DNA from 3 places in the Allobosea sp. 2KB_26 genome. Region 3 is predicted to be linked to each of the others. Evidence: predicted binding sites of a transcription regulator. Region 3 holds the regulator's gene; each other region holds the start of a gene.
The links. The regulator PhoB, encoded in region 3, activates phosphate uptake and scavenging genes when phosphate is short. The targets are predictions, from matches to a motif close to TGTCATNNANCTGTCAT.
Positions count from the first base shown of each region.

Region 1: the regulator PhoB is predicted to act here: its motif matches at 2,120-2,136, upstream of AB4099_RS26810 (acid phosphatase).
Region 2: the regulator PhoB is predicted to act here: its motif matches at 7,719-7,735, upstream of pehA (phosphoric/sulfuric ester hydrolase PehA).

Region 1 is NZ_JBFRHE010000013.1:54,359-64,552, forward strand. Features, by position in the region: gene AB4099_RS26795 (amino acid ABC transporter permease) at 1-11, opposite strand, end outside; gene AB4099_RS26800 (amino acid ABC transporter permease) at 8-727, opposite strand; gene AB4099_RS26805 (hypothetical protein) at 1,646-1,990, shown strand; gene AB4099_RS26810 (acid phosphatase) at 2,178-2,870, shown strand; gene AB4099_RS26815 (hypothetical protein) at 3,001-4,125, opposite strand; gene AB4099_RS26820 (helix-turn-helix transcriptional regulator) at 4,115-4,483, opposite strand; gene AB4099_RS26825 (nuclear transport factor 2 family protein) at 4,738-5,115, opposite strand; gene AB4099_RS26830 (P-loop NTPase family protein) at 5,134-5,652, opposite strand; gene AB4099_RS26835 (thiamine phosphate synthase) at 5,685-6,320, opposite strand; gene thiG (thiazole synthase) at 6,317-7,093, opposite strand; gene thiS (sulfur carrier protein ThiS) at 7,095-7,307, opposite strand; gene thiO (glycine oxidase ThiO) at 7,304-8,494, opposite strand; TPP riboswitch at 8,552-8,684, opposite strand; gene AB4099_RS26855 (isochorismatase family protein) at 8,831-9,454, opposite strand; gene AB4099_RS26860 (LysR family transcriptional regulator) at 9,557-10,194, shown strand, end outside.
Region 2 is NZ_JBFRHE010000007.1:196,587-206,780, reverse strand. Features, by position in the region: gene AB4099_RS20040 (ABC transporter permease) at 1-742, opposite strand, end outside; gene AB4099_RS20035 (ABC transporter ATP-binding protein) at 742-1,734, opposite strand; gene AB4099_RS20030 (ABC transporter ATP-binding protein) at 1,731-2,741, opposite strand; gene AB4099_RS20025 (ABC transporter substrate-binding protein) at 2,747-4,384, opposite strand; gene AB4099_RS20020 (ABC transporter substrate-binding protein) at 4,456-6,093, opposite strand; gene pehA (phosphoric/sulfuric ester hydrolase PehA) at 6,060-7,664, opposite strand; gene AB4099_RS20010 (hypothetical protein) at 8,066-8,299, opposite strand; gene AB4099_RS20005 (flavin reductase family protein) at 8,416-8,985, shown strand; gene AB4099_RS20000 (LLM class flavin-dependent oxidoreductase) at 9,038-10,042, shown strand; gene AB4099_RS19995 (LLM class flavin-dependent oxidoreductase) at 10,069-10,194, shown strand, end outside.
Region 3 is NZ_JBFRHE010000004.1:477,385-487,578, reverse strand. Features, by position in the region: gene greA (transcription elongation factor GreA) at 197-664, shown strand; gene AB4099_RS15695 (TIGR03862 family flavoprotein) at 674-1,891, opposite strand; gene AB4099_RS15690 (YnfA family protein) at 1,965-2,285, shown strand; gene phoB (phosphate regulon transcriptional regulator PhoB) at 2,390-3,088, opposite strand; gene phoU (phosphate signaling complex protein PhoU) at 3,122-3,841, opposite strand; gene pstB (phosphate ABC transporter ATP-binding protein PstB) at 3,890-4,690, opposite strand; gene pstA (phosphate ABC transporter permease PstA) at 4,735-5,622, opposite strand; gene pstC (phosphate ABC transporter permease subunit PstC) at 5,636-6,607, opposite strand; gene pstS (phosphate ABC transporter substrate-binding protein PstS) at 6,703-7,728, opposite strand; gene AB4099_RS15655 (ATP-binding protein) at 7,829-8,890, opposite strand; gene AB4099_RS15650 (peptidoglycan L,D-endopeptidase MepK) at 9,505-9,795, shown strand; gene AB4099_RS15645 (lysylphosphatidylglycerol synthase domain-containing protein) at 9,908-10,194, opposite strand, start outside.

The DNA.
Region 1 (10,194 bases), on a different contig from region 3:
AAATCGTTCATGTCGCGGCCTTCCGCAGGGCCGAGCCGCCGATGCGGTCGTCGATGAAGCGCATCAGCGCCGTCACGCACAAGCCGATGACGAGATAGCCGACCGTGGCGAAGGTGAAGGCCTCGAGCCCCTGGAAGGTATAGTTCTCGACATGGCGGCTCTGCGCCGTCAGTTCGAGGACACCGATCGTCAGGCTCAGCGATGACAGCTTGATCGTGATCAGGAATTCGGAGGTCAGCGGCCCGACGATGGCGCGAAGACCGAGCGGCAGCACGACCAGCCGAAAGGCCTGCACGGGACGAAGCCCCGTCGCCAGCGCAGCCGGCAGCAACGGATTGCCGACCGCCTCGATCCCGGCCCGGACCTGCTCGGCGACGCGCGATCCGGCAAACAGGCCGATCGCGACGACGGCGGTGACGAATTCAGGATAGGGCAGATCGCGCTTCAGCCAGAGCCCGATGGATTCGGGCACGATCTCGGGCAGCACGAAGAACCAGAGGAAGAGCTGGACCAGCGGCGGGATATTGCGAAAGACATCGATATAGATGCCGGCGACCAGGCGGGCGCCGCGGGCCGGCAGGCTGCGCGCAATGCCGACGCCAAGACCGATCGTCAGCGCCAGGACCCAGCTGACCAGGCTGATGGCGAGCGTCCATTGCACGCCGCTCCACAGCCACTCCCAATAGGGCTCCTGCAGGAGGATGGACCAGTTCCAGCGGTAATTCATGCCGCGGGCGCACGGCTAAGCCGTGATCCAGGGACCGCTGCCATCCACCGAGTCCCCATCGAATCCCTCCCAAGATTCCACTATACCGGAATGATGAGATCGGCCGTCGGGGATTGTCAACAGGCGGTCATGATATTGAGCCATGCGACGCGAGACTGGCCAGGGCGATGACCGGCCAGCTGCCATGCAGAATCCGTGGGGCGCGGATATCCTGTGCTTCCAGCGGCCGGAGTGCCCTCCTGGGCCGGCAGTTCACGAACCTCTCCCCTCATTGCACGGCGGAGGAGCCCTGTGCTGAAACCGACCGGTTCGCGATCATCGGCCTCGAACGCTTCGGGATGCGCCAAACAGTCCGGCCCGTCGGCGATCCCAGCGAGGCGCGGGACTGGCGCGACACCATCGCCAACAAGCCGTGTCGACCGCCTTCACGGCGCACCGACGGCCCTGGCCAAGACGAGCAAGCACCGGCGGAAACCGCAGTCTGCGCGTCCGAACCGGGGCACAATGAAGGCCGGCGCGCGAGGCCGCCGGTGGCAGCCTCGCGCGCCTTCTGGACGACCCCGGAACGTTCGGGGCATGATCAAATCGAAATTGGAAATGAACGATCGATATCAGGCGATAAAATACGCTCTACTGAATCACGTTGAATATCAACAATATGATAATATAATCACAGTAATTTATGCTTCTATCAATATATGCAGTAAGTAATATGTACCATATGAAGATCTATTCTTTCTACCCCTCGTTTTGCCCCCCATTTGAAATTGCCGCCCAGCACCATTGTCGAACTGTCCCAGCCCGTATGTGATGAAGATCACATACGGGCTCGGGTTTTTCAGGTGCCACAGACGGGTGAGACAGTGCGGCTGAGCCTGCCTGCCATCCTGGCTTCAACCTCGATCGGGAGAGATTGGAATGTCAGGCCGGTCGCTCCAAAGGCCCTTGTTCTTGCCCTTGTTCTCGTTGGCATGCGTCGCCTTGGTGGCGGCGACCTCTGCGATCGCGGCGGACGCCCCGCAGCACAGGACATTTCAATCGCGGACCTGCCCGGTCTGGGACAAGGACCTGCATCACCTGCTCGACTGGAGCGAGGCGTTCGGCATCCACACGCCTGAACTGCGCCTGAGCGTTCGCGCAGAAGCCCTCAAGCTTCGGGAAAGATGCCTGCGCGATCTCAGCATGGCCTCGCTCAATCGCTACGTCATGCTGATGAAGCTGCTTTACGATGACGAAGCGGACGAGGTGGAATCCTACGATTGAGACGCAAAGGACGCTGGAGACAAAGTGCACCCCTCGGCGAGCGCGGCACTCCCCTGGCGCACGTGGTTCGAGACGTCGCCACTGGGGGCACCGACGGAAGGCGAGATGGCCTCGCGGCGGGAGATTGGCTTACATCACACTGTCATAATTCAGGAGCGTCGATCCCTGGCCAACAGGGACCGCAACCATGCGCCATATAGCATTCGCTCTTCTGACAGCCGCCACGCTGGCCTTCTCTCCCGTTCATGCCGAGGATGCGAAACCCTTCGCGACCGGCAAGACGATCGACCTCACAGCCGTCCTGAAGCCGCCCCCGGCGCCGGACTCGGTCCAGACGAAGGCCGAGATCGGTGAGGTCCTCACCATTCAGGTGACGCGCACGCCTGAGATGGAAGCGCAGGCCCAGGCCGATGCCGTCGAGGATGTCTGGCGCTTTTCCGACGTGATGGGCCCGGCCTTCAAGACTGAAGCGCTGCCGATCTTCTCGGCCTTCTTCGATCGGATCGTGGCGACTGAGGGCGCCGTGGTCGATCCGGCCAAGGACAGCTGGAAGCGGCCGCGGCCGCATCAGGCGAGTCCGTTGGTCAAGCCTGTCGTGAAGACCTCGAACTCCGGCGCCTATCCCTCCGGCCACACCACCGTCGGGACCTTGATGGGCATCGTGCTGTCGAACATGGTTCCGGAAAAGCGCGCCGAGATCATGGACAGGGCCTGGGTCTATGGCTGGAACCGCGTGATCGGCGGCATCCATTATCGCTCCGATATCGAAGCCGGCCGCATTGCAGGCTCGGTCATCGCTGCGCGCATCTTGGAGCAGCAGGATTTTCAGACCGAGTTCACCGCCGCCAAGGCAGAGCTGCGCAAGGTGCTTGGCCTCTGAGCGATCAGCGAGAAACGGGTTCGGCGGCGGGTCTCTCCCCTTCCGAATCCGCGCCTTGCCGATCGGCCAGCAGACGTAGCCGTCACAGCGCTGTCCAAGAAGAGCCCCGGCAGCGCGGCATCAAGCTGCTTTACGATGACGAAGCGGACGAGGTGGGATCCAACGATTGAGACGGCGCCGATCTGGCTCCGTCCTGGCGACCGGCATCGCTGCGTGCAGCGTCCCGCTCGGCCGGCACGACGACCCACTCCAGTGGATCATGCTCCATCGCGCGCACGACGATCGACCAGGCAGCGCTGTTCCATCTGGCCCCCCTCCTTGTCGTCCTGGCCAACTCGGCGCCCACGAGCATCGGGTTGACGACCGGTCCTTCAAGCAGTCGCCAGACCTCGTACATCTCGCGCCACAGCGTTTGAGAACTGCTCTCGGGACCTGGCACGCTGCGACGGATCAGCTTGACCACCAGCGACCATAGTTCGTTGATCACGACGAGGGTGTAGATGCCCAACAGCCATATGCCGGTTGTTGTCCAATCGAAGTGGAAGGCCGCCCCTATCCCCAACAGAGGCACAACGATAAAAAAAGCGGCAGACGCCAGCTGCAGCTGGAATTCGGCCTTCCATTTGAGATTCCGGAGTTCCTCGAGGTTGCCGCGGGCCCTCAAATAGCGACGCCGGCGCCATGGGTCCCCCGGTTCTTCTGCTTTCTTCACCGCTTCCCCGAACCTAGACAGTTCGTGCGTCACGATCGCATCGACGAGCATCCAATCGAGGACAGGGTGCCGCATCCACGGTTGCGCCAGATAGTCTGCGACGCAGCTGTTGAACTGGTCCTCGCGGAGCGAGGTCTGATAGCGGCTTTCGTAGCCCTCCACGTATCCGCGGCCCGGATCGCGCCGCTGCCACATCACACGCTCGGCAGCCTTCCGGGCCTGGTCTTCAGCCGGGCTGCCCCACCACCGATGTTTGCCGTCGCTCAGCGCCGCCTGCGCCCTCCTGAGGACTGTGTACGACTGATGAAGACGCTCCGAATATGCCGAGCCGTCGCCGCCTGTCTTGATCGTTTCGGCAAGCGCCCGGGTGGCGAGCTGTGTCATGAGCCAGCGCATCTGATGCCCGTCGAAATCCTCCCCGGGCGAAAGGCGGATGTCGATCCATCGAGTTGTGTAGGCGATTGCCTCCGGCACCGACAGCGCTTCGCCCCGGCCGGACGGGATCGGCACGGGCCTATATTGCGGCAGGATGTCAGCGCTCAAGTCGTTGCACCAAATCCGGGGGGACGCCGACAGGGATGGGCGGCAGCATGTTGACGCCGCGCTCGCGGGCGACTGAGCGGAGCTCCCGCGGCGCCATGCCGAAGCGCTCCTTGAAGGCGCGGCTGAACTGCGCCTCGCTGGCGCGATCGTCGCCGTTGATCGCCTCATGGTAGCGCTGCATCCGGCGTAGCGCTTCCGCCCCCGCAAACATCTCCTGGCTCTGCGCGACGGACACGGCCGCCTCCTCGACAGTCATCAGGCGCCCCTTGCCCGCTTTTCGCGTCGCCGGATCTGCTTCGCCGCACGCAGTATCAAAGGATAGCAGACGCAGCGTCAAGTACACCGCAATGTCCCACATTAGACTTCGTCCGTTTTGCTGCGACGGTCTTCGGCGCGGCGAAACTGCCGAGGTTTCATGCGCGACCATCTGCACCGTGCCTTGCGCCGGATGACGGCCCGGATCGAGCACGCACTTGAACGGCGCCGGGCTTGAGGCCGGGCTCGGCGTGGTGATGGCGATTGCGATTGTCCCTCCCGGGCGCAGCGGGAGGGACGATCGCGGATCTGGGTCAACACCGCCGGCGCGGCTCAAGCCCCCGCACGAAGCCCCCGTCAGGACGACTGGCCAGCAGGCGTCCCTTGGTGAAAGACCATCTGCCAGCGGCCCTCGATGAACCGCCAGATCGAGCTTCGCAGCGTATGCCGCTCCTCGCGGCCATTCGCGACGCGAAAACTCAGATAGGTCAGCAGGACCACATCATCGGCCAGGGATCGGAGAACGAAATCCCTGGCTGCCGGCACGTCGACCGTCTCGGCATTGCCCTCGGCAAGGCTTCGGATCACCTCGGCCTTCTCGTATACACCGCCTGATCGACCGAATTCGACGAAACCTTCCGCCAGAAGCCGATCAAGCGCTTCCGGAGACGCTCGAACCGCTGGCTTGAACAGCGCTTCCTCCAGTCCCCTGATCAGGTCGAGATCCTGTTTCACCCTGCCCTCCTGCCCGCCCTACGCAGCCGCCGCCGCATTCACGAACGCCGAGATCTGGCCGGCGTCGCGGAGATAGACCACCGGGATATGAGCGGCGGTCGCCACCCGCTCGCGCTCGATCTGCGGTCGCTTGTCCCTATCGAAGGCCCAGACATATCGGAGGAAGCCGAGGAACTCCGCGTTCAGCTTTTCGGTGCAGCCATCGGGGAGATCGGGCCGCGGCCGGTTCAGGATGCTGCGCCACAGGACGCGGGCCAGGCAGGTGGTCCGCGGGACGTCGAGCCAGATGACGATATCGGCGCGCGGCAGCCTCAATTCGAAGGTCTGGCTGGAGTAGTTGCCCTCGCAGATCCAAGCATCGCCGGACACGGCGTCCCGCACGCGATCCCGAAAGAGCCGGGGCTCGGCCTTCGTCCAGCCGGCCTCCCAGAACAGGCGGTCGAGATGCACGACCGGCAGCGCGAGGCGCTCGCCCAGTGCGCGCGCGAGCGTCGACTTGCCGCTGCCGGCATTCCCCAGGATCACGATCCGTCGCATTGGCGCAGGCCATTCCTCTCGTTTCGACCTGCTCATACACCAGGGCGTGGACTCATGAGCGCGCAGGCGCGAAGGCTGCGAATGGTCTTGGCCGTATCCACGGCTCGCATCACCTCCCCCATCACTGCAACTCCCACAGCACCAGCCTCGATACAGAGTGACGCGCGGTCGCAGGTGATGCCGCCAAGGGCCACGACCGGCAGGCCGATCGCCGCCCAGCGCCGCAGCACGGTCAGGCCCAAGGCCGGGCCATAGCCAGGCTTGCTCGCCGTCGCGAAGATCGGGCTCGCCGTGACATAATCGGCGCCTGCCGCTGCTGCCGCCCGGACATCGGCCTCGTCATGCGCGGAAACGCCGATCAGCGCGGAGACGCCGAGCACGGCGCGGGCCGCGGAGATCGCTCCAGCCGATTGCAGATGGACGCCCCGCGCCCCGACCCGGGCGGCGAGATCAACATCACCGCCGATCGTCAGGACCGCATCCGCCATGCTCACGAGCTCATGCAGCTGCAGCGCCAGGCTGCGGCGTTCCGCCTGATCGAGATCGCGATCGCGCAGCCAGATCCAGCGTGCCCCGCCGGCGAGCGCCGCAGAGACAAGCTGCGGCAAGGGCTTCACGGCCTGATGCCGGTCGGTGACGACGAGCAGCCGGTCGGGCAGCCTGTTCACGAACCCACAAGCCCGAGCTGGGGGCTGGACGGCTGAGCCCGCCCACGCCGCGGAATGCGCCCCGCCAGGCGGGCGTTCCAGCCGGCCTCGACGGCGTGACGCATGGCGAGTGCCATTCGCACGGGATCATCGGCCTTGGCGACGGCGGTGTTGAGCAGAACCCCGCTCGCGCCGCATTCCATGGCGATCACGGCGTCGGAGGCGGTGCCGATGCCGGCATCGACGATCACGGGCACGGGCGAGCGTGCACAGATCAGCTCGAGATTGGCTGGATTGGCGACGCCCATGCCCGAGCCGATCAGCGACCCCATCGGCATCACGGCGGCGGCTCCGAGATCAGCCAGGCGCGCGCAGATGACCGGATCGTCGTTGCAATAGGGCAGCACGACGAACCCCTTGTCGACAAGTTGGCGCGTCGCCTCCAGCAACTCGCCAACATCGGGATAGAGCGTCTCGCGATCGCCGATCACCTCGAGCTTGATCCAGTTGGTGCCGAGCGCCTCGCGTGCAAGCTCGGCGGTGAGGATCGCGTCGCGCGCGGTCTCGCAGCCTGCCGTGTTGGGCAGGAAGCGGCGGCCGGCAAGCAGGCGCAGCGTGTCGGAGCCATGGCCCTGCAGCGAAATGCGACGCACGGAGAGCGTGACAAGGTCCGAACCGCTGGCCTTGATGGCATCGACCATGATGCGCTGGCTCGGATAGCCGGCCGTGCCAATGAGGAGCCGCGACGACAATGACGTGCCGGCGATGGTAAGGGCCTCGATCGGGGTGTTCATGTCAGCCTCCCGCGAAGGCACGGATGATTTCGACGCGGTCGTTGCGCGACAGAGGCGTCTGCGCCCAGTCGACCTGCCGCACCACGGTGCCATTCAGCGCGATGGCGAAGCCCTGCGGTCCCGGCAAGTCCAGCTCGGACGTCTCCTCCTGCCAAAGCGCCGCCAGATTCTCGGCCGCGCTCTCGCGGTCCTTGCCGTTGATGATGAGTTTCATGAGATTGCCTCCAGAGTTGGGGTGAAGCGCGCCTGGCCGAATGAAGCGGCCGGTCCCGTGATGCGATCTTCGACGAGGAGTTGCTCGATCGCGGCTGCCGTGACGGGGGCGAGCAAATAGCCGTTGCGGTGATGCCCGGTCGCAACGAGCAGGCCCGATATCCCCGTCTCGCCAAGGATCGGCGCATCGTCGATGGAGGTCGGGCGAAAGCCGGACCAGATCGCCTCGACCGGCATTTCCTCGATCGAGGGCAGTGCGCGCCGGGCACCGTCGAGCAGGGCATAGACGCCGCCAGCAGTCACGCTGTCGTCGAAGCCGCGTTCTTCCATGGTGGCGCCGACCAGGAGAGTGCCGTCGCTCTTGGGGGCGAGATGCACTTGCTCGGTCCAGACGACGCGCGCGAGCGTACCGGTCCCGGGCGTGCTGCGGAGCGCGAGCGACTGGCCCTTGAGCGGGCGGACGGGGATGTCGAGCCCCTGAAATCGGGTCCAGGCGCCGGCAGCCGCAATCACGACCGGGGCCTTGCAGAGTCCGCGCGGCGTCGAGACGCCGAGAACGCGGCCCCCGGCCAGCTCCGGCTCGGCCTCGCAGGCTTCGACCAGGTGCGCTCCGGCCGCGAGACAGGCGCGTCGCAGCGCCGCCATGACGCGCGGCGGATCGACCTGATGGTCGGCGGGGCAGAGAATGCCGGCAACGACCGAGGGCCTCAGCCCGGGTTCGCGTTCGCGGCATTGCGCCCCGCTAAGCCATGCCGCCTCGACCTCGGCGCGCCGTTGCAGGTCATGGCGGAAACGCAGGCGCTCGACCTCTTCACGCCCCAGCGCGACCAGCAGGACACCGTCCCGGCGATAGTCGATGCCGAGCCCGCCATCGGCTTCGAGCTCGCGTGCAAAAACCGGCCAGAGCCGCTGGCTTTCGAGCGCCAGCGGCAGATGGTCCTCGCCGCCCGGCTCCAGCTCGGCGGCCGCGGCCAGCATGCCGGTCGCGGCAAGGCTTGCTCCCTGTCCGATCGTGCCACGCTCGAAAACCGTCACATCAAACCCGCGCCGGGCCAACCGCCAGCCGATGGACAAACCGATCAGGCCACCGCCAATGATGGCGATATCGGTGGAGGACGGCACCTCGCAGGCGACGGGCCCAGGATCGTCGCCAGATCGGCGAAGGGTGGTGTGTGGCGGGCCGCGCATGGCAAACTCCTCGCCCAGCTCGGGTAAGGAGATCTGGCAGCCCTTCGGCTGCCGGCAAGTGCCTCGACGCTCCATCCCTCCGCCGGTATGAGCCGGATCAGGTTCGAAGGATTTCCGCGCGCCTTTCCGGGGAACACCCGGTCTGCCAGCGGTTTCTCAGCCCCTTGCCGGGGATCTCCCTGGAATGCGCGCAGTCTGGAGCCGGGGCAGCAGCGAGGTCAAGAGCCAACCCGACACAAATGTCGGGAGGACCCAGGCTGGAGGGCCACGGGCCGGAATCTTCGCGGGGCCATCGAAGCCTCTCGACTTGACGCTCGTGCGCCGACGGGAGGCCGGTTATCGTCCGTAGGCCTGCGCGATCTGGCCGACCAGCGTCGCCCAGGGCATGTCGAGCGCGCCATAGACGGCCCCGGCTTGCGGGTGAGTATTGTCCTTCAGGATCTCGACCATCAGGGTCGCATAGTCGGACACGACCACGCCGGCCTGGACCATCCGCAGCAGCCCGGCCTGCCGCTTCGTCTCGCTGAACGTGCCCGACGCGTCGACAGCGACATAGGATTCATAGCCCTTGCCGATCGCCGTCATGGCGGGGAACGCAGCGCACACCTCCAGCGAGATGCCGGCGAAGATCAGCTTCCTGCGCCCCGTCGCTTCGATCGCGGCTGCAACCTTCGGGTCGTCCCAGGCATTGACCGAGGCCCGGTCCAGGATCGTGACGCCGGGCAGCGCCGCGACGAGTTCGGGAAAGGTCGGTCCCCACATGCTATCGCGCGCCGTCGTCGTCACCACGATCGGCAATTTCAGCAATTGGGCGGCCTTGGCGAGCGCGACGACATTGTGCTTGAGCTCGCCGGTGGAATAATCCCGCACACCGCTCATCAGCCCGACCTGATGGTCGACGAGAATGAGCGCGGCATTGTCGGAGGTCAGCGGGGCATAAGGTTTGGCGGGCGCGTTCATCGGTCGCTCCTCATCAAGGGCGGGTGATGCAACGACTATGGCCGCCAGCCATATGGAACAGTAGCCTCGCCTTTGAAACGCCGGCGTTCTATATCTGGAACGATGACCGACGCTGTCGACCTCTCCGGCATGGCTCTCTTCGTCAGGATCGTCGAATCCGGCTCCTTGAGCGCCGCCGGCCGCCTGCTTGGCCTGCCCAAGGCGACGGTCAGCCGCCAGCTCGCGCTGCTGGAGCAGCGCATGGGCGCGCCCCTGCTGCTGCGCTCGACACGGGCGCTCAGCCTGACCGACACGGGCCGGCGCTATTTCGAGCGCGTTCGGCCGATCGTGCGCGATGCGGAGCTCGCCCAGGTCGAGACGCTCGCCGAGCATGCAAGCCCGAGCGGGACGCTGAAGATCTCAGCCCCCGTCGCTTATGGCCAGCATGTGCTGGCGCCAAAGCTTTTCACGTTTCAGCAGCTTTATCCGGCGGTCCGCCTCGACCTGCGCCTGGGCGACGAGCTCGTGAACATCGTGGCCGGCGGCTTCGACCTTGCGATCCGGCTCGGCCGGCTCGACGACAGCGACCTGCGCGGCCGGCTGCTCGAACGCATCGACATGTGGCTGGTCGCCTCGCCGGATTATCTCGCGCGTGCCGGGACACCGCGGGCGGTGGCGGAGCTTGCGAACCATCGCGGCATCCTGACCCGCAGCGATCTCGACCAGTGGACGGTCGATAACCAGTCGATCCGCGTCCGCTG
Region 2 (10,194 bases), on a different contig from region 3:
CCACCACCGCGCCGGCGATCAGGCTGCCGACCATGAAGCCGACGATCGTAACGGTCGGGACTGCCGCGTTGGGCAGCGCGTGGCCGCGCACCACGGCAGGCCACGGAACACCCTTGGCGCTGGCCGTTCGGATATAGGATTGGCCGAGCACCTCGAGCATGGCGCTGCGGGTAAAGCGGGCAAGCACCGCCGCGCCGCCAATGCCAAGCGTCAGCACCGGCAGGATGGCGTGGCGCCAGCTCTCCTGGCCGCCGGAGGGCAGCCAGCCGAGCTGGACCGAGAAGATCAGCACAAGCACCAGGCCGAGGACGAAGCTCGGCACTGTGAAGCCGGCGACTGCCGTGACCATAACGATGCGGTCGATCAGGCTGTCGCGATGCAGGGAGGCATAGATGCCGGCGGGGATGCCGATGCCGAGCTTGAGCGCAAGCGCCGGCAGGGTCAGCGCCAGAGTGGCGGGGATGCGCTCGGCGACGAGCTCGAGAGCCGGCCGGCCATCGCGCATCGACTGGCCAAGCTCACCCTGCCCGATCGCCGAGAAATAGCGCAGATATTGCAGCCAGATCGGATCATCGAGGCCCCAGGCCTTGCGGAAGGCGGCGATGGCCTCAGGCGGAGCATCCACGCTCATGATGATCAGCGCCGGATCGCCGGAAAGCCTCAGCACCACGAAGGCGAAGGTCACGACGAGGGCAACGGTCAGTGCCGCGCGACCGAGACGCAGAAAGAAGAAACGCAGCATCAGCTCGCAGCCTTCAGGAAATTGGCCTGGTCATGCGCAACATGGCAAGCAGCAAGCCGGCCATCCGGCATCGGCTTCAGCAACGGGCTCTCGACCTTGCAGCGCTCGCGTGCCGCATGACAGCGGGGGTGGAAGGCACATCCCGAGGGGCGCGCCGCGGGGTTCGGCGGGTCGCCCTGCAGCACGATCCGGGGGCGCGTGCGGCGGCCGGGCACCGGCGCGGCCGAGACCAGCGCCTCGGTATAGGGATGTGCCGGGTTGGAAAGCAGCAGGTCGGCCTCGCCCTCTTCGACGATCCGGCCGAGATACATCACCGCGACGCGATGGCTGACCTGCCTGATCACCTTGAGATCGTGGCTGATGAACAGCAGACCGAGGCCGAGTTCCTGCTGGATATCGACCAGGAGATTGATCACCTGGGCCTGGATCGAGACGTCGAGCGCCGAGACCGGCTCGTCGCAGACCAGGAGGTCCGGCTTGGTGGCCAGCGCGCGGGCGATGACCGCGCGCTGGCGCTGTCCCCCGGAGAGTTCATGCGGGTAGCGCCGGCCCTGGTCGGCGCGCAGGCCGACCGATTGCAGCAACGCGAAGGCCAGCGCCTCGCGCTCCTTCGGCTGGCCAAGCCCATGCACGTCGAAGGGCTCTCGCACCTGTTCGACGATCTGGAGGCGCCGGTCGAGCGCGCCGAGCGGGTCCTGGTAGATCATCTGCATGCGCGCGCGCATCTGGCGCCAGGCCAAGCTGTCCGTGCCGGGCATGGCGGCGCCCTTGAACAGAACATCCCCCGCATCGGGCTTCTCGAGCCCGAGCGCGAGCCGGCCCGTGGTTGATTTTCCGGAGCCGGATTCGCCGACAAGGCCAAGTGTCCGGCCGCGTTCGACCGTCAGCGAGACGCCATCGACGGCGCGCACCTCGACGGAGCGGCCAAGCAGGCCTTTGCGCATGCCGTAGCAGCGCGCGACATTTCGCGTCTGAAGCAAGGGAGACGTCATGCGTAGACCGGCTCCCGCGGACGGACAGGTTCCGCTTGAAGCGCCTTGATGCAGGCCGCAAAGCGCCCCGGCGCCTTCCAGGCCAGGGGCGGTACGCCAGCATCGCAGGCCTCTCCCCGTCGCGGGCAGCGTGGTGCGAAGGCGCAGCCGGGCGGCAGATTCCAGGGCTCGGGCACATTGCCCTCGATCGGGTCGAGCCTGCGACGCACGCCTTCCAGCGGCGGCAGCGCGGCGATCAAGCCCTGCGTATAGGGATGCAGCGGCTCGTCGAACAGCGACTGAGCCTCGGCGGTCTCGATGATCCGCCCGGCATACATCACGCAGACCCGGTCGCAGGTCTGCGATATCACGCCGAGATCATGGCTGATCAGCACCAGTGCCATGTCAGTCTCGCGCCGGATCTTGGTCAACAGCTCGAGGATCTGCGCCTGGATAGTGGCATCGAGCGCCGTGGTCGGCTCGTCGGCTACGAGCAGGTCGGGCTTGCCGGCGAGCGCCATGGCGATCATCACGCGCTGATTCTGGCCACCCGAGAGCTCATGCGGGAAGGCGTCGAGGCGGCGCGCCGCGTCTGGAATCCCGACGAGATCGAACAGGCGTCTTGCTTCTGCCTTGATCGCCGCCCCGGAGAGGCCGCCATGCAGCGCCAGAGCCTCGCCCACCTGCTTGCCAAGGCGAAGGACGGGGTTGAGCGCACTCGCCGGATCCTGAAAGATCATGGCAATGCGCCCGCCGCGCACCGTGTCCAGCACGTCCGGTTCGGCGTCGATCAGTTCCGTGCTGCCCAGCCTGACATTGCCGGAGACGCTCGCCTTCTTCGGCAGGAGGCCGAGGGCAGCCAGCCAGGTCACCGATTTGCCGCAGCCGGACTCGCCGACCAGGCCGACCGCCTCGCCGCGTGCGACCGAGAGATCGATGCCGTGCAGCACCTTCACGCCGTCGAAGGCGACCGTCAGCCCGTTGATCTCGACCAGCGGGTCAGCAACGGTGCCGAACCTGTCCAACATTACGCTCACGAGCGGATCCCGCCCCAGTTGCGCGCCCTGAAATCCATGACGAAGGCCTGTGCCGCCTTCCACTGGATATCCCGGCGCTTGGCCGTGAAATTCGCTGTCTGGTGCAGCACGGTGTAGGCGGGGTCCTCACGCTCGCAGATTTCCAGGATGCGGCGGAACATCGCCTTGCGCCTGGCGCGGTCGGTGGAGGTCTCAAGCTCGTCCGAAAGCTTGCCCATCTCGTCGTTGCGCCACTCGCCGATCTGCCATTGTTGGCCGGTCGGGCCGTGCTGAGCGGTGATCGAGGCGACAGGATCGTTGAAGGCGGCGCTGTTCGACCAGTCGCGCACGGCCCGCGTCGGCCCCTTTGCCAGAACCTGCGGGAAGTTCTCCTTGCTTTCAATCTCGACGTTCAGGCCGATCTCGCGCCAGCTCTCGATCAGCACCTGCGCCGTCGAAACTTGGCCGGTATAGTAATTGTTGAGAAGTCGGTAAGGAATCGTGTCGCCCTTGTAGCCCGACTGCTTCACCAGTTCGCGGGCGAGCTTGGTATCGAAGGCTGGCACCGCCCAATCGGCGATGAACATGTCGCCGTAGAACTCCCATTGCAGCCCCTTGGGCACGCGGGTGCGCCCGCCCCAGAGCGCATCGACGATGGTCTGGCGGTCGATGGCATGGGTCATGGCCCGGCGCACCAGCGGGTTTTCGAGTTGGGGATGGGTCTTGTCGAAGGTCGTCAGGCGGTGATTGGTGATCAGGCCGCCGAGCACCTCATGACGCGGGTTCTTCTCGATCTCGCTGATCTGGTCAGGCGGGATATCGCAGGCAAAGTCGTACTCGCCCGAACGCAGACCGTTGATGCGGGACGCCGTCTCCGGCACCTCGACGAACCGGATCTGCTTGAGGGGCGGCCGGCCGCCCCAGTAGGCGTCATGCGCGACGAGCGTCAGCGACTGATCGGGTTTGAACTCGGCGATCCCATAGGGCCCTGTCCCGACGGGCTTGCGCGCCCAGTCGAGCCAGCTCCCGGCCTCGGCAAAAGCCTTGCGCGAGACGATGATGCCGACATTGCGCGAGATACGGCCTTCGAGCGTCACGTCGGGTGTCTTGTTGACGAAGCGAACGGTCTGCGGATCGACGATCTCGATTTTCTCGAAGCCCGGGAAGGCTCGCCTCGCCACCGCCACCACCTCGGCGGGCGGCTGCTTGCCGGCGGCGCCGGCCGTCACCGAACCGAATAGCCCGGCCGAGCTCGCCTGCCCCGCTCCGCCCCACATCCGTTCGGAGCCGAAGGAGAAGGCGACGTCCTCGGCAGTCATGGTCTCGCCATTATGAAACGTGACGCCCTGGCGTAGCGTCAGCTCGACCGTGCGATCGTCGATGCGGCGCCAGGCTGTGGCGAGGCCCGGCCGGAGCGACAGGTCGCCGGCCCAGTCGGTATCGATCAGGCTCTCGGCATAGCTGTAGAAGGTGCGAGTGCCGACATTGGACTGCTCGCGCAGCGTTTCCAACGTGTTGGAATTGGCGATCTTCTGGACCGCGATGGTGATCGAGGGCCGGTTATCGGCCTGCGCGATCGCGAAGCGCGGCAGGATCAGGGCACCGGTCGAGGCCGCGCCGAGGCCAAGCGCATGGCGGCGTGTCAGATGGGTCAAGGAACCCTCCAGAAGTCATCGGAAACAGAAAACGGCGCGCCCTTTCGGGGCGCGCCGCGATAGGACTGCGATCAGCTCCGGCCGCCCCAGTTCTCGGCACGGAAATCCATCGCGAAGGCCGGCGAGGCCTTCCAGGCAAGCGCCTTGGGCTTGGCCGTGAAGGTCGCGTTCTGGTGCAGCACCGTATAGGCCGGGTCCTCGCGCTCGGCGATTTCCAGCATGCGGCGGAACGCGGCCTTGCGGCGGGCCCGGTCGGTCGAGGTTTCGAGTTCGACCGAGAGCGTGTTCATCTCGTCATTGCGCCATTCGCCGGCCTGCTGCTGCTGGCCGTTGGGGCCGTGCTGGGCAACGATCGAGGAGACGGGATCGTTGAAGGGCGCCGAATTCGACCAGTCGCGCACCGCACGGGTCGGCGTGCGCTCGAGAATCTGCTGCCAGTTCTCCTTGACCTGGATTTCGACGTTGAGCCCCGCCTCCTTCCACATCTCGACCAGGACCTGCGCCGTGGCAGTCTGGTTGGTGTAGTAGTTGTTGAGCAGGCGATACGGGATCGGATCGCCCTTGTAGCCGGACTGCTTGACCAGCTCGCGCGCCAGCTTCAGATCGAAGGCCGGCACCGCCCAATCGGCGTGGAACATCTCGCCGTAATAGGGCCATTGCAGCCCCTTCGGCACCACCGTACGGCCGGCCCAGAGCGAGTCGACGATCGCCTGCCGGTCGATCGAGTGCGTCATGGCGCGGCGAACCAGCGGATTCTGCAGCTGGGCATGGTTCTTGTCGAACACCGTCAGGCGGTGATTGAGAATGGTCCCACCCTGCACCTCGAAGGCGGGATTCTTCTCGATCTGCGAGATCTGGTCCGGCGGGATATCGCAGGCAAACTGGTACTGGCCGGAGAGCAGACCGTTGATGCGGGACGCCGTCTCCGGCACCTCGACAAAACGGATCGACTTCAGCGGCGGGCGGCCGCCCCAGTACTCGTCATGGGCTTCGAGCAGCAGCGAGACGTCCGGGCGATACTCGGCGATCCGGTAGGGGCCGGTCGTGACCGGCCTGGTCGCCCAGTCGCTATAGGTCTTCGCCTCTTCGAAGGCGCGACGATTCATGATCTCGCTGCCATAGCGCGAGATGCGACCCTCCATCGTCACGTCGGGCGTGCCGTTGACGAAGCGCACCGTGTATTTGTCGACGATCTCGATGCCGAGCAGAGCCGGCCAGGAGCGGCGCGCCACCGCCGGCACTTCGGCCGGCAGTTCCTTGTTGGCGCGGCCGCCCCCGACGACGAAGTCGACGGAGATCGTCTTGCCTTGCGACGGCTGCGTGTCGCCGAACATGCGCTGCCTGCTGAAGGAGAACGCGACATCCTCCGCCGTCAGCTCATCGCCGTTGTGGAACTTCACGCCGCGGCGCAGCTTGAGCTCGACAGTCTTGTCGTCGATGCGCTTCCACTCGGTGGCGAGACCCGGAACCGTCTCGAGATTGCCGAGCCAGTTGCGGCCGATCAGCCCCTCCCAGATCGACGAGAAGAAGACGCGTTCGCCGACATTGGACTGCTCGCGCAGCACGTCGAGCGTGTTGGAATTGGCGATCTTCTGCACCGCGATGGTGATCGAGGGCCGGTTGTCGGCCTGGGCGATCGCAAAGCGCGGCAGAATGAGGGCCGAGCCGCCGAGCGCTATTGCGCTGCGACGCGTGAAGGAACCGACCATTGTTCATCTCCTGAAGGGGTGGCGTTGGGATCGCGCTCCTCGAGCCCGCGCGGGCCGGAGCGGAAATGGGTCAGGGTCCGGTCGGCATGGATCAGCCGCCAGGACAGCGCCTTCTGGGCATAGTCACGCACCAGGGCGGCATAGGCCGGGTCCTCGGCCAGATTGACGAACTGGTGCGGATCCTTGCCGAGGTCGAAGAAGAGCGGCGGCAGCGCGGCGAAATGGACGTATTTATAGTGCTCGTCCTGGATCACGCAGAGGCTGGACTGATCCATGTGGAGGCCCAGAACCTGCTCCGGCTGGGAGTAGTGCACGTCGCGGAAATCGTATTCGTAGTGCAGTTCGCTGCGCCAATCCGCCGGCCTGCCCTCGCTGAGGAACGGCATGACCGAGCGCCCGTCGCAGGCGCGCGGCGCCTCGCCCCCGAGCCAGTCGAGAATGGTCGGCATCACGTCGACGCTCTCGGTGAAGGAGGTCTCGATTGCACCGCGACGCTCGTCCGCTCCGCGCGGGTCCTTCACCACCAGCGGAATGCGGAAGCTCTCGTCGTTGAAGCCGATCTTGCCGAGCAGGTGGTGGTCGCCGAGCTGCTCGCCATGATCGCTGGTGAAGACTATCAGAGTGTCGTCCCACTGCCCGGTCTCGTCGAGATAGGCGAAGACCCTGCCGAGGCAGTCGTCGATCTCGGTGATCAGGCCGCAATAGGTCGCCCGCATCTGGCGGATTTCGGCCTCGTCCAAGGTCGCGCCCGAGCCTTCCGCCCCGTGGAAGAAGGAGCCGCGCTTGATCGAGTCGATGTAGAACTTGGTCAGCGGATGCTGAGCCGCCTCGGCTTCCGGCGATTCCGCCCGCACCAGTCCGGGCATATCCTCCGGACGGTACATCGCGTGATAGGGCGCCGGCGCAACGAAGGGCGGATGCGGGCGATAATAGCCGAGATGCAGGAAGAACGGCCTGCCGGCGCGCCCCTTGAGATAGGTCAGCGCACGCTCGGTGAAGAAGGTCGAGTCGGAGAACTCCTTGGGGATTCGCGATGGCTTGTCGGTTGCGCCCGGCACCGAGTCCTCGCCCTCCGGCAGCCAGATATCCTCGCGCTTTTCCGGCAGCTCGAAGCCGTTCTGCGCCACCCAGCCGAAATAGCCATCCATATTGGGCTCGAAGGCGCCGACCGAACGGAAACCGTCCATCAGGTCGCCGAGCACCAGGAAGCGCGGGTCGCTCTTCGAGGTCGCGCGCGGATCGGGCGTCGTCGTGGTGTAGCCGACCAACGCGGGATCATAACCGATGGCGCGCAGCGCCTTGCCGAGATTGAAATGGCGCTGGTCGAGCGGCACCGTGTTTTGCACGGCGCGGTGGTTCATCAGGTAAAGGCCGGTGAGCAGGCTGGCCCGGGCCGGACCGCAAGGCACGCAGGCCGTGACATGGTTGCGGAAGGTCACGCCCTCCGCGCAAAGGCGATCGAGATTCGGCGTCTTCAGGAAGGGATCGCGCCCCTCGGCCCGCATCAGATGCGGTATGAAATCGGCGCGCCATTGGTCGACGACGATCAGGAGAACATTCTGGCGTTTCATTCTCGGCAATCCAGCTGTGAGGCCGCCTGCCTAGGTCGCCTGGATGACGCCGGGATGACTGTTGGATGAAAGCCAGGGCAGCCATCTCGCGAGTGTTCGCCAAGCTGGAATGGTGACCTTGCGTCTCTTCCCAGCGCGCTGACCAAGGCGGGATGCCCCGCAGGTCACGTACGTCCAGCGCATGAGGCAAAGCCTTTCGAGCACCTCGCCGTCCAGAGGCGTTTATCCCGGTTCGAGAGCGATCTTTGAAAAGACGTTTCATTGACCGAAGCGGCATGATGCAGAATGATCATAGTATCGACAGTGTCGATCGCGGGATTTTCTGGAGCAGCTTGCACCGCGTCACCAAAGCTAAAAGCACCACGAATGCATTCGTGGGCTCCCGATTGCTGGAGACACGTTCATGACTGAATCAACATCGAAGAAAATTCCACTTTATCTTCATGAAACTGCACCTGATCGGGCGCATCGATGTTGAACACTCCTGCGTGCCGGGCCTGAACGGCACCGCGCCCCGCTCCTCCTGATCCCGCGTGGGTAACGCCGCTCAGCTCGGCCGCGGCGGAGCCATGCCGAACACCGTCGACCCCCGGATTGGGGTCAGACAGCGTTCTGGCCCGCTCGGAACGTCCCACCACCCCTCTTTTCGGCTCGGCCGCTGGCCGGCTCGATCGGCGAACGCACGGCTTGATCAACAGCCGTCGCGAGATCGCTGCGTCCAAACCCGCCCGCATGGCTTGAAGGATTCCCCATGAGCATCGTCACGCGCTTGCCGACAGCTTCGCCCCCGGTTCGCGACGAAGCAGCCGCATTCCGTGCCGCTTTCCGCCACCTCGCTGGCGGGGTCAGTGTCATCACGACCGGCGCAGGCGAGGATCGGACCGGCCTTACGGCGACCTCGGTCGCCTCGCTCTCGGCCGAGCCTCCGACCGTCATGTTCGGACTCAACCGCACATCGTCGAGCTATCCGACCCTGCAGCGGTACCGCACCTTCGGCATCAACTTCCTGAATGCGGCGCAGAAGCAGATCGCGGATCGCTTCGCCGGACGGAACGGCGAGAAGGGCGCCGAGCGCTTCCGGCACGCCGAATGGACCACCGCCGTAACCGGCGCCCCGCTCCTGGTCGGCGCGCTCGCCTCCCTCGATTGCGAAGTCGAGGAACTGATCGAGCGCCATTCCCACAGCATCATCATCGGCCGCGTGCGGGCCGTCAGATTCGGCGCCGACGAAGCGGCCCTCGTCTACTGGCGCGGCGACTACGAGCGCCTCGGCTGGATGGCGGACGAGGCCGCGGCGGCGCTCGGCCTGCGGGCGCTCTGATTCCACCCGCCCCAAACCCGCACGCAGACCTGCATTCACGAAGGCCGCTCCAATGACCTATCGCCTCAGCCTGCTCGAAAAGAGCCCCGTCTTCGACGGCGAGACCGGCAGCATCGCGCTGGCCCGCTCGGTCGCACTCGCTCAGAATGCGGAGCGCTGGGGCTATCACCGCTTCTGGGTCGCCGAGCATCATGGCATGGCGGGCGTCGCCAGTTCCTCTCCGGAAGTGCTGGCGGCCTATATCCTGGCCAGCACCTCGCGCATTCGGGTCGGGTCGGGCGGCGTCCTTCTGCAGCATTACAGCCCCTACAAGGTGGCGGAGAACTTCCACGTCCTCGCCTCACTCGCACCGGGCCGGGTCGATCTCGGCATCGGCAAGGCGCCGGGCGGACTGCCACTGGCGACGCGCGCGCTGCAATGGGGACATGATCCCGCCGTCCGGCGCGAGTTCGGCACGCAGTTGCGCCAACTCGGCGCTTATCTCGATCACGGAACGGACGCTGGGCAGGCCCTCGACCGGCCCCTTGTAGCGCCAATCCCGCCCGAGGTGCCGCAGCGCTTCCTGCTCGGCGGCAGCCCGGAGAGCGCGCGACTTGCCGCCGAACAGGGCTGGCAGTTCGTCTTTGCCGGTCAGCTCAATGGCGATCACGCAGCGATCGAGGCAAGCATCGAGGCCTTCGCCAATGCAGGAGGCCCTGGCACGCCGCTCCTCGCGGTGACCGCGCTGGCCGCCGAGAGCAACGAGGAAGCCGAACGGATCGCGGACGGGCTGCAGATCGTGCGTCTCTACCTCGACGATGGTCAGGCTCTCAATGTCGGCAGCGAAGCGCAGGCCGCGGAATACGCCCGGCAAGCGGGGGTCACCTCCTACCGCACCGAGTTGCGCCGGCCGAGCATCGTCGCCGGCACGCCGGCTCGGGTCCGGCGCGAGCTCGATGCGCTGCACCGGCGCTTCGGCATCGCTGAATTCATCCTCGATACGCCGGCGGCCGCCCGGCAGCAGCGGCTCACGTCGATCGCGCTGCTCGCCGACGAAGTCCTGGCGGCCGCGGCCTGACCACTTTCTCCACCGGAGCACGTTCCATGAGCAAGAATCCCATCACGTTCGGCATCATGCTGCAGGGCCCGGGCAGCCATATGAACTCCTGGCGCCATCCCAGCAGCCCTGCCGATGCCAGCGTCAATTTCGACTTCTTCGTCCGCACCGCG
Region 3 (10,194 bases):
GATGGTGCGGCCGGACACGTCGGTGTAGACTGCCCGGGTCTTGTCTTCGGCAGTGCCTGATCCCCATCTCCAAGTGATCGCCGCTTCAGATTCCAGCATCGGGTTGGCGCTGCAGCACATGCAGCCGTGAGGACGTAACACTGAAAGCTGTGGTCCGGTTCGCCGGATGTGCCGAGATCAATAGGAGGAGGCCAGAATGACTCGCGCCTTCGTCAAGGAAGCCGAGGAAAGAGGGACCCTGGACGAGCTGCCAGACCGGCCAGTCTCGCCTCACCCGAACCTCGTGACGCCTGAAGGGCTCGCACAGATCGAGGCCCAGCTGGCGCGCTGGCATGACGAACACGCGGCGGCGCTGGCTGGAGGCGACCGCACCGAGATCGCTCAGACGCGGCGCGAGTTCCGCTACTGGACCGCGCGGCGCGCCAGCGCCAAGCTGGCCCCTGCGCAGGAAAGGCACGACATCGTCCGCTTCGGCTCGACAGTGACGATCCGCCGGGCCGACGGGCGCAAGCAGAACTGGCGACTGGTCGGCGAGGACGAGGCCGATCCGGCGCGGGGAACGCTGCCCTATGTCGCGCCGTTGGCGAGCGCGCTGATGGGCAAGGGCATTGGCGAGAGCGTCAGCATCGGCGTTGAGGCGGTCGAGATCATCGCAATCGCCTGAGGCGATCGTTCAGCTTTCCGCGAGCCAGGCCTGAATCCCTGCTGCAGCTGCGACTCCGGTCGCGAAACAGGCCTGCAGCAGATAGCCGCCGGTCGGCGCCTCCCAATCCAGCATCTCGCCTGCGACAAAGGTACCGGGCAAGCGTTTCAGCATGAAGCCTTCCTCGACCTCGGCCGCGGCGACGCCACCGGCGGTGGAGATCGCCCGCTCGATCGGTCTGAGACCGGTGAGCACCAGAGGTGCGGCCTTGATCAGTGCGGCCAGCCTCTCCGCGTCTTGGGGAAGTGGCCCCTTCGCCGCTTCGCGCAGCAGCGCAATCGCGGATGGAGCAAGACCTGCAGCCTTGCGCAGATGATTGCTCAGCGTCACGCCCTTGCGACGATGCGCGAGCCGCTGGACCAGCAGCGCCGCCTCGTGATCGGGCCGCAGATCGACGGTGATGACCGCCCTGCCCTCGCGCAGGATCGTCTCGCGGATCGGGGCAGAGAGTGCATAGACCGCCCCGCCTTCCAGACCCGCCGCATCGATCATCGCCTCGCCGGGCACGGATTGGCCGCCGAAGCTCAGGACGATCCGTTTCAGCGGCACGCCGGCAAAACGCTCGCGCATGGTCTGCGACCAATCGACCGTAAAGCCGCCATTGGATGGGCGCAGCGGCGCAATCGCAATGCCGCGCGCTGCCAGCAAAGTCGCCCAGGCGCCATCGGACCCTAGCCGCGGCCAACTTGCGCCGCCGAGCGCGAGCAGCGTCGCGTCGTGCTTCGCCTCGAAATCGGCGCCATCGCGGCTCCGGAACGTCAGAACGCCCGCTTCGCTCCAGCCGGTCCAGCGCTGCCCAGGCGCGAAGGCGACGCCGAGACCATCGAGCCGGCGCAGCCAGGCACGAAGCAGGGGGGAAGCCTTCATGGCGCGAGGGAAGACACGCCCGCTGCTGCCGACGAACGTGTCCTGCCCGAGCGCATCGGCCCAGTCGCGCAGGGATTGCGGCGGGAAGGCACGAATGGCCGGCTCCAGCCAGGTTCGGGCATCGCGATAGCGGGCCAGGAAGCTGTCGAGCGGTTCGGAATGGGTGAGGTTCAACCCGCCGCGCCCGGCCAGCAGGAATTTGCGAGCCGGCGAGGGCATGCGATCGTAGATCGTGACCGCATGGCCGGCCACTGCGAGGCGCTCGGCCGCAATCAGCCCGGACGGCCCTGCTCCGATGATGGCGATGTGATGTGAGGACATCGGTCCGGCTTGCCGTCCGCGCGGCCTGCGGTCAAGGGTAATCCCGCCGCGCGGGCCATCGATAGGACGAACCATGCCGACCATCGCCGCCTATCTTGGCGCAGCCATTCTCGAAATCGCCGGCTGTTTCGCGTTCTGGGGCTGGCTCCGGCTCGGCAAGCCGATCTGGTGGATCGTGCCCGGACTGGTTTGCCTCGCCCTGTTCGCCTGGCTGCTGACGCTGGCGGAGAGCGAAATGGCCGGACGCGCCTATGCCGCCTATGGCGGCATCTATATCGTGAGTTCGCTCGCCTGGCTCTGGGTCGTCGAGGGCTTTCGCCCCGACCGCTGGGACATTGCCGGCGGGCTGATCTGCCTCGCCGGCGCGGCGGTCATCATCGCAGGGCCGCGCTAGAGTATCGGCCCGAAAAGTGGATTGCGGCTTTCGGGAAAGCCGATGCAAACATAGACGATCAGATCATCGCGCCGGGTTCGATATCCGGCCCGACGATCCAAGTCTCAGCTCCGCGCAAAGGTCTCGTCGAAGGCGTAGCCGGCGCCACGAACGGTCCGCAGCGGATCCTTGGCGTTGTCGGGGGTGATCGCCTTGCGCAGGCGGCCGACATGGACGTCGACAGTGCGCTCGTCGATATAGACATCGCGACCCCAGACCGCGTCGAGCAGCTGGGCGCGGGAATAGACCCGACCCGGCGCCTGCATCAGGAACTCGAGCAGGCGGAACTCGGTCGGGCCGAGATGCAACTCGCTCCCTGAGCGGCGGACACGGCGGGTGGTGCGGTCGAGTTCAAGATCGCCGGCGGCCAGCAGCCCGGCAACATGACCCGGCTTGGCGCGGCGCAGCAGCGCCTGGATGCGCGCGATCAGCTCGGGCAGCGAGAAAGGCTTGACGACATAGTCGTCAGCCCCGGTGGCAAGGCCGCGCACACGCTCGGTCTCCTCGCCGCGGGCCGTGAGCATGATGATCGGCACTCGCTCGGTATCGCGACGGGTCCGCAGCCGCCGGCAGAGCTCAATGCCGGAAAGGCCCGGTAGCATCCAGTCGAGCAGCACGAGGTCCGGCGTATGATCGCGCAGATGCAGCTCGGCATCGTCGCCACGCGCTACGCTATCGACCTCGAAGCCTTCGGCCTCGAGATTGTAGCGCAGCAGCAGGGTCAACGGCTCTTCGTCCTCAACGATCAGGATGCGTGCAGGCATGTCTCACTCGGTCCCAAAGGTGTCGGGCGCCGGTCACTCACCGGTGGCGGCGTCCAGAAGAATGTTGGTGGTGTCGAGCTTCGGACGGGCTGCGTCCAAGGCTTCGCCCGTGACGAGATAGTGGATCGTCTCGGCGATGTTGGTGGTGTGGTCGCCGATACGCTCGACATTCTTCGCGCAGAACAGGAGATGCGTGCAGAAGGTGATGTTGCGCGGGTCTTCCATCATATAGGTGAGCAGCTCGCGGAAGAGCGAGGTATAGAGCGCGTCGATCTCGTCGTCTCGGCGCCAGACCTCCATGGCCTTCTGCTCATTGCTGACGGCATAGGCATCGAGCACGTCCTTGAGCTGGGCCTGAACCAGGCGGCTCATATGCTCGAGGCCGACGACCGCACGCGACGGCGGCTGGAACTGGCCGGAGATCGCAACGGCGCGCTTGGCGATATTCTTGGCGAGATCGCCGACACGCTCGATATCGGCGGCGATGCGAATGGCGGAGATCAGCTCGCGCAGGTCGTTGGCGAGCGGCTGGCGCCGGGCGATGGTGAGGACCGCCTTCTCCTCGACCTCACGCTGCAGGTTGTCGAGGCGCTGGTCGGCGCTGATGACCTTCTGTGCCAATCCGGTATCACGGCGCACCAGGGCGACCGTCGAATCGCCGAGCATGCGCTCCGACATGCCCCCCATCTCGGCAAGGCTGCGGCGGATCCCCTCGAGATCGGCGTCATATGAGCGGACGATGTGATCAGTCATCGCGGCGTGTCCTTTGTCGGCAAAGCAGTTGGAAGGCTTGGTACCGTTTCAGCCGAAGCGACCGGTGACGTAATCCTGCGTCTGCTTCTTGTGCGGGTTCATGAAGATGGTGTTGGTGGCGTCGAACTCGATCACCTCGCCCAGATACATGAAGGCGGTGTACTGCGAGATGCGCGCCGCCTGCTGCATGTTGTGGGTGACGATGACGATGGTGAAGTCGGTCTTGAGCTGCTCGAGCAGGTCCTCGATCTTGCCGGTCGAGATCGGATCAAGCGCCGAGGTCGGCTCATCGAACAGGATCACTTCCGGCTTCTGGGCGATGGTACGCGCAATACAGAGGCGTTGCTGCTGGCCGCCGGACAGGCCCATGCCGGAGGTCTTCAGCTTGTCCTTGACCTCGTCCCAGAGGGCAGAGCGGCGCAGCGCACCTTCGACGCGGTCGTCGAGTTCGGACTTCGGCGGCTTCTCATAGAGGCGGATGCCGAATGCGACATTGTCGTAGATCGACATCGGGAAGGGCGTCGGCTTCTGGAACACCATGCCGACGCGCGAGCGCAGCTCGTTCACATCGATATCGTTGCTGATGACGTTGCGGCCGTCGAGCAGGATCTCGCCGGTGGCGCGCTGCTCCGGATAGAGTGAATAGATCCGGTTGAAGATGCGCAGCAGGGTCGACTTGCCGCAGCCCGACGGCCCGATCAGGGCGGTGACATGGCGGTCCCGGAAGTCGAGATTGATGTTCTTCAGCGCCTTGTGCTCGCCGTAGTAGAAATCGAGGTTCTTGACCGCGATCCGGACGGGGGCCTCGGCATCAAGCGCTTGCGGGCTCAGTTCCAGCGTCGAAAGCATCGACTTGTTCCTTCAGATCGAACGCGACGAGGGTTTAAGGCCGTTCATTTGCCGCCCCGCACGATACGGCGGGCGATAAGCGAGAGGCACAGGATCGAGACGGTGATGATCAGCGAACCGGCCCAGGCGAGCTGCTGCCAGTTCTCATAAGGGGCGGAGGCGAACTGGTAGATCGTCACCGGCAGGTTGGAGACGCCGCCGACGAGGGTGGGCGAGAACCAGAAATTGTTGTTCAGCGCAGTGAAGATCAGCGGCGCCGTTTCGCCGGCGATGCGCGCCAGGGCCAGCAGGATACCGGTGACCATACCGGATTTCGCCGCCCGCCAGGTCACGCTGGTGATGACGACCGAAGGCGGGGCGCCCAGCGCAGCACCGGCTTCGCGCAACGAGCTCGGCACGAGGCGCAGCATGTCCTCGGTGGTGCGCACGATCACCGGGATCGCGATGATGCCCAGCGCGACGCCGCCGGCCCAGCCGGAATAGCCGCGGAACGGCTCGACCAGGATGACGTAGACGAAGAGGCCGATCAGGATCGACGGTGCCGAGAGCAGGATGTCGTTGATGAAACGGATCAGATCCGCGAGCTTCGAGCCCTTGCCGTATTCGGCAAGATAGGTGCCGGCGAGCACGCCCACCGGCGTCGCCACGGCGATGCCGAGGAAGGTCAGCACGATCGAGCCGACAATGGCGTTGGCAAGGCCGCCCCCCTCGCTGCCGGGACCGGGCGTGACCTGGGTGAAGGTCGCGACGGAGAGCCCGCCGATCCCCTTCACGAGCAGCATGCCGAGAATCCAGAACAGCACGAAGATGGCGAGAAGGGTGAAGCTGGTGGCGATGATTTTCATCGCCCGATCGGCGGTGCGGCGCGCGGGACGGACACGGCCCCAGACCTGATGAGGCGTCGTGGCGGGCGGGGTGACGGCGCTGTTCATGGCCAGGCTCCGCTCAGAAGGACTTGACGCGCGCGACAAGGATACGCGCGATCACGAGGACGACGAAGGTGACGAAGAAGAGGATACAGCCAAGCGCGATCAGCGCGTTGAGCTGCAGGCCCATCGCCTCGTTGAATTCGTTGGCGATGCGCGAGGCGATGGTCGAGCCGGGATCCATGATCGAGGCCGAAAGCCGGTTGGCGTTGCCGACGACGAAGGTCACCGCCATGGTCTCGCCAAGCGCGCGGCCAAGACCGAGCATGATGGCGCCGATGATCGAGACGCCGGCCTGCGGCACCAGCACATGGCGCACGACCTCCCAGGTCGTGGCGCCGATGCCATAGGCGCTCTCACGCAGTACGGACGGGATCTGCTCCAGCATGTCGCGGGTGATCGAGGCAATGAAGGGGATGATCATGAAGGCGAGGATGATGCCGGCCGTCAGGATGCCGAGGCCCGAGGGCGAGCGCGAGTAGAGCACGGTGCCGACCAGCGGAATGCCTTCGACGATGTTCGAGACCGGGATCTGCACATAGGCCGCGAAGAGCGGCACGAAGACGAAGAGACCCCACATGCCGTAAATGATCGAGGGCACGGCAGCGAGCAGCTCGATCGTCGTCGAGACCGGGCGCTTGAACCAGGGCGGCGCGAGCTGGGTGAGGTAGACGGCGATGCCGAGCGAGAGCGGTACGCCAAGGACCAGCGCGATCAGCGCGGTCGACAAGGTGCCGACGATGGCGGGCCAGGCGCCATACTGCTCATTCTGGGTATCCCAGACGCTGGACGTGATGAAACCAAGGCCGAATTCGCGGAAGGCAGGCCAGCCGCCGATGATCATCGAGGCGATGATGCCTGCGAGCAGCACCAGCACGAAGAGCGCAGCGGCCCGGCTGGCATTGCGGAAGACAATGTCGAAGGTGCCCTTTGGAGTGCGGCGAATGGCAGGCGCACCGGGCGCGGCCATCTGGTCTGTCACGGCAGCCATCCGTGGTTACTCCGGTCGCATAAGAAGCACGAGGAAACGGGTCTCACAAAGTCGAACGCGAGGCGGGAACTGCCCGCCTCGCGCCATAGCATGGATCAGAAGATCGGCTTGCCGGCCGGGTCGGTGACGCCCTTCCAGGCGGCGCGGACCTGATCCTTGACGTTGGCCGGGAGCGGCACGTAGTCGAGATCGAGCGCGAGCTTGTCGCCGTTCTTGTAGGCCCAGTCGACGAATTTCAGCGCGGACTGCACCTCTTCCGGCTTCTCCGGCTTGGCATGCACGAGCAGGAAGGTGGCGGAGGTGATCGGCCAGGCCTGGGCGCCCTTCTGGTTGTTCAGCGAGATGCCGAAGCCGGGAGCCTCGTTCCAGTTCGCATTGGCGGCAGCGGCCTGGAAGGACTTGTCGTCCGGAGCCGGGAACTGGCCTTCGGCATTCTCGACCAGCGCATGGGCCAGCTTGTTCTGCTTGGCATAGGCGTATTCGACATAGCCGATCGAGTTCGCGACCTGCTTGACGGAGGCCGAGACGCCCTCATTGCCCTTGCCGCCGATGCCGACCGGCCACTGCACGGCGGTGTTGGTGCCGATCTTCGACTTCCAGTCCGGCGAAACGCGCGAGAGATAGTCGGTGAAGACGAAGGTCGTGCCCGAGCCGTCCGAACGATAGACCGGGTTGATGTTGGCGTCAGGCAGGGTCAGGCCGGCATTGATGGCGACGATCTTGGGGTCGTTCCACTTCTTGATGGTGCCCTGATAGATGTCGGCGATGATCGCGCCGGTGAGCTTCAGCTTGCCCGGCTCGACGCCGGCAATGTTGACGGCCGGAACGACGCCGCCCATGACGGTCGGGAACTGGATCAGGCCGTCCTTGGTCAGGTCCTCGCCCTTGAGCGGGGCATCGGTCGCACCGAACGCAACCGTCTTGGCCTTGATCTGCCGGATACCGCCGCCCGAGCCGATCGACTGATAGTTGAGACCGATATTGGTCTCCTTCTTATAAGCTTCAGCCCATTTCGAGTAGATCGGGAAAGGGAAGGTCGCGCCCGCGCCGGTGATGTCAGCGGCCTGGGCAACGCCGGCCAGGCCGATCGTCGCAGCCGCGAGAATGAGAATTTTGCGCATTAGAGGAGTCCTCGTCTGGGTCGCAGTCTTTAGCAGCCCCGCTAGAACACCTTCCATATGACAGACAGATGACAGACCGTCACGTTCGCCGTCACATTGGTCAGGATGGGCTCCGCATCATCGCGCCGAGGCGCGGCAGGATCGCCTTGAAGAGCGCACCCTTGCCGTACTCGCTCTCGATGGTGAGACGGCCGCGATGGCGTAGCACGATGTGCTTGACGATGGCGAGACCGAGGCCCGTGCCGCCGGCCTCGCGGCTCGCGGCCGTGTCGACCCGATAGAAGCGTTCGGTGAGGCGGGGCAGATGCTCGGGCGGGATGCCCGGCCCATCGTCACGAACGCTGACGCTGGCTTCGCTCACGCCCTCGACCACATTGATCGCAACCACGCCGCCCTCGCGGCCATATTTGATGGCGTTCTCGACGAGATTCTCCATCAACCGCAACAGCTCGTCGCGGTCCCCCGCGACCTGGACCGGCTGGGGCGGCGTCTCGAGCTTCAACGTCACCTTGCGCCCGCGTGCCATCAGGGTGAGCGAGTCGACGATCTCGCGCGAAATCGCGGAGAGATCGACAGGCGTGTCCGGTGCGAGATGGGCGCGCAGCTCGATGCGCGAGAGCGAAAGCAGATCGTCGACCAACCGCGCCATGCGCAGGCCCTGCTCGCGCATGATGGCGAGGAAACGGTCGCGCGCGCCGGTATCGTTGCGCGCCGGCCCCTGCAGGGTCTCGACGAAGCCGAGAAGCGAGGCGAGCGGCGTGCGCAATTCGTGGCTGGCATTCGCCACGAAATCGACGCGCATGCGTTCTGTGACGCGCAGCTCACTCAGATCCTCGAAGGTCAGCACCACGGGATTACGCCAGACGCCGCCGGTCAGCGCCGCGATGTGGATCCGGAAGGTGCGCTCGACCGGCACGCGCTCGATCAGCTCGATGACCCGGCGCCCTCCGCGGCGCGAAACCTGCTCGATCGCGTCGATCAGGTCGGGGTCGCGCAGGACGAGCGTCAGCGACTGGCCGCGTTCGAGCGCTGGAATGAGCGCACGCATCGCCGGGCTCAGCGCCTGCGCCACACCCTGCGCATCGAGCAGCACCACGGCGGCCCCCAGCGCCTCGATCAGCGCTGCAGTGGCCGGCGCGTGGGGATCGACGACATCGACCATGTGAACATGCCTATCAGGAGGAAGCTGGCGCCCTCATAGGGGGTGGCACGCACTCTGCCAATCGCTCCGGGCGAGATGCCCCGCACTTGCGAGGCCTCCCAGAGCGTGCAGCGACAGCGCGGGCGAAAGCCATGCCATCCCGGATCTCAGCAGGAGCGAGAATGTGCTCGGGTGATCACTATCGGCAACGCGCTAGGCGCCGTGGAGGTCGAGGCTGTCTTGACCACGGTCGGGATTGCGACCGGCCTTCTCGCTCAGATCAGGAATGTATCTCCAGCCAATTATTGCCTCTTGATTGAGGCATTCTCGAACATGGAAAGGATCCGAATGATGATGCTCACCCGACAGAATGATGACCCTCGACCTGGCCAGCCATCTTTTGGCCTTTTAACGACACTATTCGGACATGGAACTGCTCGGCCAGACCAAGAATCTGGTGGCTTGAGCCTTCCATCCTCCCCAGTCTTGTTGAGTATTTTATGCGTCGCATTATCTTGTCTGCATGTGTTGCAGTGTGCCTCCCTGTATCCGCCTATGCCAACGTTCCCCCCGGAAAGGTCTCGTTCCAACCGCAAGTGAAGGGGTTGGGCTGCCTCAAACCCGAAACCCTGGCGATGATCAGCGAGTTGGTCGCCAAGATCGGCCCGATCAAGATCACCTCGACCTGCGGTGGTCGCCATGCCCGGAACTCGCAGCACTATAGCGGAAAGGCGATCGATTTCAGGCCGGTGGCTGCTTCAACGCGCAGCGCGGTCGCTGCGGCCAAGGCCCTCGCGAGCACCGGCGGCGTCGGCTCCTATTCGAACGGCCTCGTCCATGTCGATGTCGGAGCGCGCGAGGCCACCTGGTATGGGCACAAGCGCAGCAGCCGTCAGGTCGCCTACGCAGCGCGCAGCAGCCGCTAAGACATCGCTCCGAAAAGTGGATTGCGGTTTTCGAGAAAGCCGCTGCAATCACAGGAGGTCAGATCATCGGACGGACACGAGATCCAGTCCGATGATCTGGAAGTGCCGCGCCCTAGATGTCGTGGCGCTTGATGCGGCGGATCATTTCGTGGAGCGCCAGCATCACCAGCGCCAGGATGAAGGGCAGCAGATAGTAGATGATGCGGAAGAGCAGCAGGGCTCCAAGCACATGGCCATAAGGCAGCCGGTTGAGCGCGACGAGCATCGTCGCCTCAAAGACGCCGAGCCCGCCGGGCGTATGGGCGGCTATGCCGATCAGGCAGGCAAAGACATAAGCTGCCAGGAAGGCCGGATATTCCAGCCCATAGCCGCCGGGCAGCAGCACGAAGAGCACGGCAG